Regions from separate parts of the Paractinoplanes abujensis genome, predicted to be linked through region 1. Evidence: riboswitches for the same ligand, from Rfam matches in the RefSeq annotation. Region 1 holds a riboswitch; the other holds the start of a gene.

Region 1 (5,331 bases):
CCAACGCTTACCCCTTCAAGCCGTACGCCCACACGATGAGCCGGCCGTACATCGAGCGGCAGACCAGGCGCTCGTCCGCGGCCTGGCAGTCGCCGGTGCCGGTCGGCAGCGCCCCGAGCAGCCGTGGTGCGTTCTCGCCGGGCCGGGCAACGGCGACCATCGTACGGCCTCCGGGTTCGGTTGCCCTGGTGACCAGCAGGTGGTGTTGGGTAGCCGTTCCGGTGACCGGGCGCCATCCGGTGAGGTCGACTTCGAGGGCACCGGTGTCCGGATTGATCAGGCCGAGCGGTCGGGTGTACTCCGCCGACCCGTACGCGACGAACTGGGTGCCGAACTGCTGGATGCCCCGCCACTCGGGCCGCTGCCAGACGGTGTCGCCGGTGGCCGGGTCGACCGCGCGGATGCCGCCGGGCCCGGTCAGGCAGGCCAGGGCGCCGCAGGTCTCGACGTCGTACGCCCCGTCGGCCGGCTTCGACCACAGGTTGCGCAACGTGACCGCGTCGTAGGCCGAGAACTCCATGCTGGGCCGGCCCGGGTGCCGCAGCAGGATCGTCCCGCCGACCACCACCGGGTTGTCCTGGTCGTAGTCCGCGGCCGGCACGTTCGTCCGGGTCAGGCGCTCGCCGGTGACCAGGTCGTGCACGGCCATGGTGCGGTCGTCGTGCACGAGCAGCATGCGGGTGCCGGCGTCGCCCGCGCCCGGCAGCGCCACGAGGGTGGCGGTCGACGGCACGTTGACGGTCCAGAGGGTGCGCCCGGTGTCCGGGTCGATGGCGTCGACCGGCCCGTTGATCCGCCGGTTGGCGCTGCTGCCGAAGCCGCGCACCGGCACGACCGAGAGCAGGGTCGGCGACCCGGCCAGAGTGATGACCTGGCCGGAACGCCGCCACTGCAGATCGCCGTCGTCGATCGAGACGGCGGTGGTGCCCGGGTCGCGGGCGCCGACGCTCCACGGGCGCATGAGGATCAGGCCCGAGCCGAGGCGCAGCCGGTAGACGGGGATCTCCTGCCCCGCCTCCCACTGCGACTCACCGTCGTCGAGGTCGTAGGCGCCGAGCGTGCCGTAGGCCTGGGCCAGCAGCTGGCCGTCCTCGGTCAGCGCGTACGGGTCGGCCGGCCCCACCTTGAGGCTGAACACCTCGGTGAACGGCGGCTTGGCGGGCGCGGCCGAGGCCCCGGCGGTGAGCAGCACGAGCACGGCCAGGACGGCGGCGGGGAACCAGCCCGGGTACGTCGAGCGTTGCGGCGCGTCGTACGAATCGGGTTCACCCCGCTCCAGGCCCAGATCGATGACCACCGTGTTGCCCTGAACCGTCATGCCCCAAAAGTAACGAGCAGATAACGGAACTGCCCAACCGCCGTCCGTTTAACGACCCTATCGGCGAATTTCCGCGTTCGCGGGCTGCGCGTCGAGCTTGGCCACCCACTCGGTGACACCGCGCGCCACGTCCTGCGCGGTGAGTCCGAGCTCGGTCAGGATCTCGGCCCGCGTGCCGTGCGGGTGGAACCCGGCCGGCACGCCGAAGTCGCGCAGCGGCACCTCGACCCCCGCGTCCCGCAGGGCGCTGGCCACCGCGTCGCCCACGCCGCCGGCCCGCATGCCGTCCTCCAGCGTGACCACCAGGCGGTGCTGAGCGGCCAGGCCGGTCAGCTCGATCGGCACCGGGCGGACCCAGCGCGGGTCGGCCACGGTGACCCCGAAGCCCTGCTCGGCCAGCCGCTCGGCGACCTCGAGGCCCAGCCCGGCGAACGAGCCGACCGCGACCAGCAGCACGTCCTTGCGCTCGTCCTCCCGCAGCAGGTCGACCTGGCCGACCCGGCGCAGCGCGGGCAACGCGGCCGGCACGGCGCCGGTCGGGAAGCGGACCAGCGTCGGGCCGTCGTCGACGGCGAGAGCCTCGCGCAGCTCCTCGCGCAGCGTCGCCTCGTCGCGCGGGGCGGCGATCCGCATCCCGGGCACGACACCGAAGACGCTCATGTCCCAGATGCCGTAGTGGCTGGGGCCGTCGGGGCCGGTGATCCCGGCCCGGTCGAGCACGAACGTGACGGGCAGCTCGTGCATCGCCACGTCGAGGAGCACCTGGTCGAAGGCGCGGTTGAGGAACGTGGCGTAGACCGCCACGACCGGGTGCAGGCCGCCCATGGCCAGGCCGGCCGCGCTGGTCACCGCGTGCTGCTCCGCGATGCCCACGTCGTACGAGCGCTCGGGGTATTTCTTGGCCAGTGCGGCGATGCCGGTCGGCTCGGCCATGGCGGCGGTGATGCCCACCACATCGGGCCGGTCGTCGGCGATCTTGACCAGCTCGTCGGCGAAGACGCTCGTCCACTTGAGCTTGGAGGCGGCCAGCGACTTGCCGGTCTCGACGTCGAAGCTGCTCGGACTGTGCAGGCAGTCGGCCTCGTCCTGCTCGGCGGGACGGTAGCCGTAACCCTTGCGAGTGACCGCGTGCACGATGACCGGCGCGTCGAAGCCCTTGGCCCGGCGCAGCGCCGACTCCATGGCCTGCACGTCGTGCCCGTCGACCGGGCCCAGGTATTTGATGCCGAGATCCTCGAACATGGGCTGCGGGCTGACCGCGTCCTTGATGCCGCGCTTGACCGCGTGCAGCACCTCGTAGACCGGCTTGCCCACCACCGGTGTCGAGCCCAGCGCGTCCTTGACCAGGTCGAGCACCTTTTCGTAGCCGGGGTTGAGCCGCAGCGTGGAGAGGTGGTCGGCCAGGCCGCCGATGGTCGGCGCGTACGACCGGCCGTTGTCGTTGACGACGATGACCAGGCGGTTCTTGGCCGCGGCGATGTTGTTGAGGGCCTCCCAGCACATGCCGCCGGTGAGCGCGCCGTCGCCGACCACGGCCACGACGTGCCGGTCCTCGCCGCGCAGGGCGAACGCCTTGGACATGCCGTCCGCGTAGGACAGGGCGGTCGAGGCGTGCGAGTTCTCGATGAAGTCGTGCTCGCTCTCGGCCCGGCTCGGGTAGCCGGTCAGTCCGCCGCGCCGGCGCAGCAGGTCGAAGCCGTCCTGCCGGCCGGTGACGATCTTGTGCACGTACGCCTGGTGGCCGGTGTCGAACAGGATCCGGTCCCGGGGCGAGTCGAACACGCGGTGCAGGGCCAGGGTGGTCTCGACCACGCCGAGGTTGGGGCCGAGGTGGCCGCCGGTGCGCGACACCTTGGCCACCAGGAAGTCGCGAATCTCCGCCGCCAGCAGGGTCAGCTGCTCGGGGCTGAGGCGCTTGAGGTCACCGGGCTCGGTGACGGTCGCCAGGATGCCGTCGGGGGCGGGGAGGGATTCGCTCATGGGGGCAAAGTCTATCGGCGTGTCGCGACCGCGCATCCCAGCCGTTGGGCCCTCCTCGGGTCCTACACACAACCGACGCATCACCGTAACCTGCGATCTCCCGTGATCTACCGCACAGTAACAACCCGGCCGGGGCGGCCCTGGACAGGTCGGGCATCCTTGGTAGCCACGGCGACTGGCGGCACCGGGGATGGATACACCATCGGGGAGCCTGTCACGGGGAGTCGACCGCCTGGGCCCCCGTGCGACAAGGTGGTCGCATGTCCTCAGAAGCCCGACTTCTCCCCGGCAAGCCCGTCGCCGAGGCCGTGCTGGCCGACGTCTCCGAGCGCGCCGCCAAGCTCAAGGCCCAGGGCGTGACGCCCAGCCTGGCCACCGTGCTCGTCGGCGACGACGACGCCAGCGCCGGCTACATCCGGATCAAGCAGCGGCAGGCCGCCGAGCTCGGCTTCGACTCCCCGCACCGGCACCTCTCGGGTGACATCACCCAGCAGCAGCTGCTCGACGTGGTGGCCGAGCTCAACGCCGACAAGAACGTGCACGGCGTGCTCATCCAGTACCCGATCCCGGCCCACCTCGACTACGACGCGGCGCTGATGACCCTCGACCCCGACAAGGACGTCGACGGCATGCACCCGCTCAACATGGGCCGCCTCGCCGTCGGCCTGCCCGGCCCGCTGCCCTGCACCCCGGCCGGCATCGAGGCGCTGCTGGCCCACTACGAGATCCCGGTGGCCGGGCGCGAGGTCGTCATCCTGGGCCGGGGGGCCACCCTGGGCCGTCCGCTGGCCATGCTGCTGGCTCAGAAGCGGCCCACCGCCAACGCCGCCGTCACCGTGGTGCACACCGGTGTGCCCGACTGGGAGCGCTACACCAAGCGGGCCGAGATCCTGATCGCCGCGGCCGGGGTGCCCGGCATCATCCAGCCCGAGCACGTCCGGCCGGGCGCCACGGTGATCGGCGCCGGGGTCCGCTACGAGGGCAAGCGTCTGCTGCCCGACGTCGCCGAGGAGTGCGCCGCCGTCGCCGGGGCGATCACCCCGCGGGTCGGCGGGGTGGGCCCGACGACGGTGGCGATGCTGTTCCGCAACGCGATCACCGCCGCCGAGCGGGCCGTCGCTACAGCAGAGTGACCTTCCCGGTGTCCAGGTCGTAACGCGCGCCGGCCACGCCGAGGTGGCCGGCCTCGACCTTCTCGCGGATGATCGGGCTGCTCGCGGTGAGCGCCGCGACCTGGGCCCGCACGTTGGCCACGACGCCGTTCTCGACCGGGTCGCCGGGCAGGCTCAGCACCGGCTCGACGATCGGGGTCAGCGCGTCGACGATGGCGGCGATGTGCCCCGGGGCCTCGCCACCGCTGCGGAGGATGTCGACCGTGGCCGAGATCGCGCCGCAGCGCTCGTGCCCGAGCACCAGCAGCAGCGGCGGGTCGAAGTGCTCGACGGCGTATTCCATGCTGCCCAGCAGCAGGTCGTCGACGATGTTGCCGGCCACCCGGTTGTCGAAGATGTCGCCGAGGCCCTGGTCGAAGAGCAGTTCCGACGGTACGCGGGAGTCGGCGCAGCCGAGCGTGATGACGAACGGGTCCTGGGCCGCGGCCAGCCGGTGGATCGCGGCGACGTTCTGGTGCGGGTGACGCAGGTGGCCGGTGACGAAGCGGCGGTTGCCGCGCAGCAGCTCACGGATGGCCTCGTCGTAGGTGCCGGGCGAGGCAGGCTCGGCACTGGCGTGGGCCGCGGTGGGGACCACTGTCGCGGCGAGCGCGGTGGCGCCCGCGGCGAGCAGGGAACGACGTCCGATGGACATGGATCTTCTCCGATCTGCGAAAGCGATCGGAGTCTATTGATCTGGGACCACCCCGGCTGTCAGGGTTCCAACAGAGCGACGCACTCCACATGCTGGGTCATCGGGAAGCAGTCGAAGGCGCGCAGCGTGACCAGATTCCAGCCCAGCTCACGAAACGTGGCGATGTCGCGGGCGAGCGCGGCCGGGTCACAGGCCACATAGGCCACCGCCCGCGGTCCGGCCGCCAC
Region 2 (5,331 bases), 2.0 Mb from region 1:
CCGCCAGGCCTGGCCGGTGTGCAGGTCGACCACGATCAGGCCGTTGGGCCCCTGATCGGCCGAATCGGTGATGAAGGCGGCGTTACGGCGCAGATCGAACCGCACGTCGTTGAGGTAGGTGGTCGGCAGGGCGACGTCCGGGTCGAACAGGATGGTGCGGACGACCTGGTCGGTGGTCAGGTCGACGCAGACCAGCTTGGGGCCGCCGTGCTCGGTGGGCTGGAACATCGGGCTGCCGGTGTCGAGGATCCACAGGCGGTCGGCCGGGTCGACGACCACGCTCTGCACCGAGACCAGCGCCTCGGGGTCGGCGTCGCCGTTCGGGGTGTTCCAGTCGAGATCGGGATAGGGAACCGGCTCGCCGTCGCGGATCTCCGCCACCGTGTACCGGACGTCGTCACCCCACTTGGGGAAGTTGACGAAGATGCGGCCGTTGCGGGAGACGGCGACCCCGGTGGGCATCGGGCCGGCCTTGAAGAGGTGGACGGTTTCGAGGGTTTGATCGCTCACGCCGCGCCGCATACCCGCGGAGGCGAGCCCTAAGGCTCCAGGACGGACCTGGAGCCTCAGGACGTCGGTCAGCCCAGGTCGACGCTGGGGTAGAGCGGGAAGCCGGCCAGCAGCTCGGCCGCCTGCTTGTGGACGCGGTCGGAGACGGCCGGGTCGAGGTGGAACTTGGCCTTCGACGTGGCGTCGGGGGTGGTGCCGGCCAGAACCGTGTGGATCAGCTCGGCGATCTGATCCATCTCGGCCACGCCCAGGCCACGCGAGGTCAGGGCGGGGGTGCCGACCCGGATGCCCGAGGTGTACCAGGCGCCGTTCGGGTCGTTCGGGATCGCGTTGCGGTTGGTGACCACGCCCGAGTCGAGCAGGGCCTGCTCGGCCTGGCGACCGGTCAGGCCGAACGGGTGCACGTCGATCAGCACCAGGTGGTTGTCGGTGCCGCCGGAGACCAGCTGCACGCCCCGCTTGGTGAGGCCCTCGGCCAGCGCCTGGCTGTTGGCGACGATCTGCTGGGCGTAGGTGGCGAACGACGGCTGCCGGGCCTCGGCGAACGCGATCGCCTTGGCCGCCATCACGTGGGCCAGCGGGCCGCCCAGCACCATCGGGCAGCCCCGGTCGACCTGCTCGGACAGCTCGGGCTGGGCGAACACGGCGCCACCGCGCGGGCCGCGCAGCGACTTGTGCGTGGTGGTGGTGACGATGTGCGCGTGCGGGAACGGGCTGAAGTCGCCGGTGAACACCTTGCCCGCGACCAGACCGGCGAAGTGCGCCATGTCGACCATGAACGTCGCGCCCACCTCGTCGGCGATCTCACGCAGGGTCGCGAAGTTCACCTTCCGGGGGTACGCCGAGTAGCCGCCCACGATGATCAGCGGCTTGAACTCGCGGGCCGTCTCGCGCAGGGCCGCGTAGTCGATCTGCCCGGTGGCCGGGTCGACCCCGTACGAGCGCTGGTCGAACATCTTGCCCGAGATGTTGGGCCGGAAGCCGTGAGTGAGGTGGCCGCCCGCGTCGAGCGACATGCCCAGCATGCGCTGGTTGCCGAAGGCCTGCCGCAGCTCGGCCCACTCGGCGTCGGTCAGGTTGTTGATCTGACGCTTCTCGAACTTCTGCAGGTACGGCACCTCGACCCGGTCGGCCAGGATCGCCCAGTAGGCCACGAGGTTGGCGTCGATGCCGGAGTGCGGCTGCACGTACGCGTAGGGGGCGTCGAACAGGGCCTTCGCGTGCTCGACGGCGATCGACTCGACCGTGTCGACGTTCTGGCAGCCCGCGTAGAAGCGGCGCCCGATCGTGCCCTCGGCGTATTTGTCGGACAGCCAGTTGCCCATCGCGAGCAGCACGGCCGGCGAGGCGTAATTCTCGCTCGCGATCAGCTTGAGCGACTCGCGCTGGTCGGTCAGCTCCTTGGCGATGGCGTCGGCGATGCGCGGCTCGACGGACCGGACCACGTCGAGGGCGGAGCGAAATGCGGTGGATTCGGCGTTCAGCTCGGACATGGGACCTCTCTATCACTGTGCAGAGGCCCAGGCGCACGGCAGGTCGTCGCCGATCTGCTCGGCGTCGGAGCCGCTCCCCGATGGTTGACCACCTTGACGCGCCAGTCACGGCCCGTCGGTGAGCATACCCGGCGGGCCGGACCCGGGCACTAGCCTGATCATCGTGAACGGCGTGCAGATCCTGCTCATCATCGGCCTGGGCATCTTCGTCTCGTCCATGGCACGACGCCGCGGGGTCGAGCCAGGGATGATCATCGTGGTGCTGGCGGCCGCCGCGTCGTTCATCCCGGGGGTGCCCCGCCTCGAGCTGGAGAGCGAGGTCATCCTCGCGATCGTCATCCCGCCGCTGCTCTACTCGGCCACCCGCGGCGCCTCGTTCGCCAACTTCGGGGCCAACATCAGATCCATCTGGGCGCTCGGCGTCCTGCTGGTCGCGGTCACCTGTGGCGCGCTCGGGTTCCTGTCGTCGTGGCTGCTGCCCACGCTCGGGCTGTCGGTCGCCTTCGTGCTGGGCGCGGTGCTGGCCCCACCCGACACGATCACCACCGTCTCGCACGGCGACGAGATCGGGCTGCCGCAACGGGCCACCACGATCCTCACCGGCGAGAGCCTGGTCAACGACGCCACCGCGCTGACCCTGTTCAGCATCGCCGTGGCCGCCGTCAACGGTGAGCACACCACCTGGTCGGGTGGGTTCCTGGAGTTTCTCCGTACGGCGTCGATCGGGCTCGGCATCGGCGCCTTGTTCGCCTACGGCGCGCTGCGCATCCGCAAACGGCTGCAGAACCCGACGCTCGAGACGTCACTGGTGCTGCTCGTGCCGTTCACGGCGTTCCTGGCCGCCGAGGAGGTGCACGCGTCGGGCATCCTGGCCGTGGTCATGGCCGCCTTCTCGATCAGCGTGAACCTGACGCTCGACCCGCAACATCAGTACCCGGGCGGCTACCGGACGCGGCTGCAGGAGGAACAGGTCTGGCGGGTGCTCGACTTCCTGCTCGAGACGTTCGTCTTCGCGTACATCGGCCTGCAGCTGAAGTTCGTGCTGGCGGAACTGGCCGAGTCGGAGAACCCGGGACTGGCCCGCACCCTGGTGGCGGCGGCCGTCCTGCTGGTCGCGGCGATCGTGCTGCGGCTGGCCGGCGTGTTCGTCATCTTCGGGCGCTGGCGGCTCAAGGAGATCGGGACGGAGCGCCGGGCCGAGTCCGACGTCTACTTCCGGGCCCGCTACCAGCGCTGGCGCGAACGGCACGAACGCCGGGGCGGGGTGCCGCTGCCCGCGCCCACCACCAAGGAGATGGTGCTGGTGGGCTGGACGGGCATGCGTGGCATCCTCACGCTGGCCGCCGCCGCCTCGATCCCCGAGCACACCGCGTCGGGCCAGGAGTTCCCCGGTCGCGACGCCATCCAGGCCATCGCCCTGTTCGTCACGCTGGGCACACTGCTGTTGCAGGGCACGACTATCGGCTGGCTGGCCCGCAAGCTCAACATCGACGTGACCGCCGAACGGGCCGAGACCGAACGGCTGCGCGCACGCGGCCGGGAACTGGCGGCCGAGGCGGCATCACAGCCGGCCGCCGACGTCGACGCGTCCTTCGAGGCCCAGCGGCTGGCGCTGGGCAAGGCCGTACGCGACCGGGTGCTGCCCGAGGAGATCGCCCGCGAGCTGATCGAGGACGTCGACCTGCGCCAGGCCGCCCGCCACACCGGCGACTAGGGCCACGCGCGGCTCACCTGTTGTCGCTTGCCGGTCCGTCCGGACGACCGCCCCGGCCCGACCGAGGCAAGGGGGTGAGGGCCCCGCCCAAGTGACCCCCACCCCGGTCTCAGCGCCATCGCATCGGGTCGCCAGGCTAGCGGCGCAGCGACGCCTCGTCGTGATGCCTGTGGATAACGCAACACTGTGGACAACTCGCCCGGACCCAGGTTGATCTGCTCCGGGCGATGTCGTGTCGACGCACGGCGCAGCGAAGCACTCGGCGAAGGCGGCCGGGTCGGCACTCCATGCTGACTCGAGACTCTGCAGCGCGGCCTGACCTGCGCATCAACCATCCCCGGACGCGAACCTGTCACGCAGGGGCGACGGACAGCGAACTCAAAGCGCACGCACAAGAACCGGACCTACGGTGAATTTCCAGCGTGCGGCAACCCGACGAGGAGCGAAGCGATGGCACAGGACACCGGACCGGTTTACCAGGGACGACTGCTCCCCCGGCCCGACGAGGAGGTCGTCGACCAGGGGCTCGGGTTCGACCTGGGCACGCTGGCCAGCCGGCGGCACGTGCTGCGCGGGTTCGGGCTGGGCGCCGCGGTGCTCGGGCTGGCCGCCTGCGGCAGCAACTCCTCCAGCACGTCCTCGTCGCCGACCACAGCGGCGAGTTCGGCCGCGGCCACCGGCGAGATCCCGGACGAGACCGCCGGCCCCTACCCCGGCGACGGGTCGAACGGGCCCGACGTGCTCGAGGAGAGCGGCGTGGTCCGCAGCGACATCCGGTCGAGCTTCGGCACGGCGAGCGGAACGGCCCAGGGCGTGCCCATGACCCTCGAGCTGACGATCCTCGACATGGCCGACGACGACGCACCGTTCAAGGACGTCGCCGTCTACGTCTGGCACTGCGACCGCGAGGGCCGCTACTCGCTCTACAGCGAGGGTGTGACCGACCAGAACTACCTGCGCGGGGTCCAGATCGCCGACGACTCGGGCCGGGTGAAGTTCACCAGTATCTTCCCGGCCTGCTACTCGGGCCGGTGGCCGCACATCCACTTCGAGGTCTACCCCGGCCAGGCCGACATCACCGACTCGGCCAAGGCCATCGCCACCTCGCAGGTCGCGCTGCCCAAGGATGTCTGCGACAAGGTCTACGCCACCACCGGCTACTCGTCCTCGGTGAGCAACCTGAGCCAGATCAGCCTGTCGTCCGACAACGTCTTCGGCGACGACGAGGCCGCCCTGCAGACGGGCGCGGTCTCGGGCGACGTCTCGGGCGGGTTCACCGTGACGCTGACCGTGAAGGTGGACACCTCGACCACGCCCAGCGGCGGTTCCCAGCCCGGCGGGGGCGGACCCGGCGGCGCCCCGCCGAGCCGCTGAGTTCCGTAACCAGTTTTACTTGCCTGTAACACACGTATCGACAAGACTGACTTCGTCGGACGCACCCCGCCGCCGAATCCCCCACCGGATCACCTCGGCCGTTCCCCGGACCGATACCGGCGCGGCGGCGAGGGTGCGCTCCTGCTCTCTCAGCCGATCCGCAGGCTCAGCCACAGCGCCAGCACGCCCGCCACCAACGCGGGCGGCACGGTCAGCACACCGAGCTTGAGAAAGTCGCGC

Evidence for each region. A riboswitch is a leader RNA that binds a small molecule or an ion and turns the genes downstream of it on or off. The one in region 1 is predicted to bind ZMP and ZTP.
Region 2: it holds a riboswitch for ZMP and ZTP, as region 1 does, so the genes downstream of both, BKA14_RS28745 (glycine hydroxymethyltransferase) here and BKA14_RS38155 (bifunctional 5,10-methylenetetrahydrofolate dehydrogenase/5,10-methenyltetrahydrofolate cyclohydrolase) in region 1, are expected to answer to the same signal.

What each region holds. Positions count from the first base shown of each region.
Region 1 covers NZ_JACHMF010000001.1:8,281,098-8,286,428, reverse strand. Annotated here, with positions in the region: gene BKA14_RS38170 (PQQ-binding-like beta-propeller repeat protein) at 1-4, opposite strand, end outside; gene BKA14_RS38165 (outer membrane protein assembly factor BamB family protein) at 8-1,318, opposite strand; gene dxs (1-deoxy-D-xylulose-5-phosphate synthase) at 1,376-3,298, opposite strand; ZMP/ZTP riboswitch at 3,460-3,543, shown strand; gene BKA14_RS38155 (bifunctional 5,10-methylenetetrahydrofolate dehydrogenase/5,10-methenyltetrahydrofolate cyclohydrolase) at 3,559-4,431, shown strand; gene BKA14_RS38150 (carbonic anhydrase) at 4,418-5,104, opposite strand; gene BKA14_RS38145 (class I SAM-dependent RNA methyltransferase) at 5,164-5,331, opposite strand, start outside.
Region 2 covers NZ_JACHMF010000001.1:6,291,482-6,296,812, forward strand. Annotated here, with positions in the region: gene BKA14_RS28740 (L-dopachrome tautomerase-related protein) at 1-510, opposite strand, end outside; gene BKA14_RS28745 (glycine hydroxymethyltransferase) at 579-2,003, opposite strand; ZMP/ZTP riboswitch at 2,022-2,122, opposite strand; gene BKA14_RS28750 (cation:proton antiporter) at 2,167-3,717, shown strand; gene BKA14_RS28755 (intradiol ring-cleavage dioxygenase) at 4,168-5,091, shown strand; gene BKA14_RS28760 (SLC13 family permease) at 5,241-5,331, opposite strand, start outside.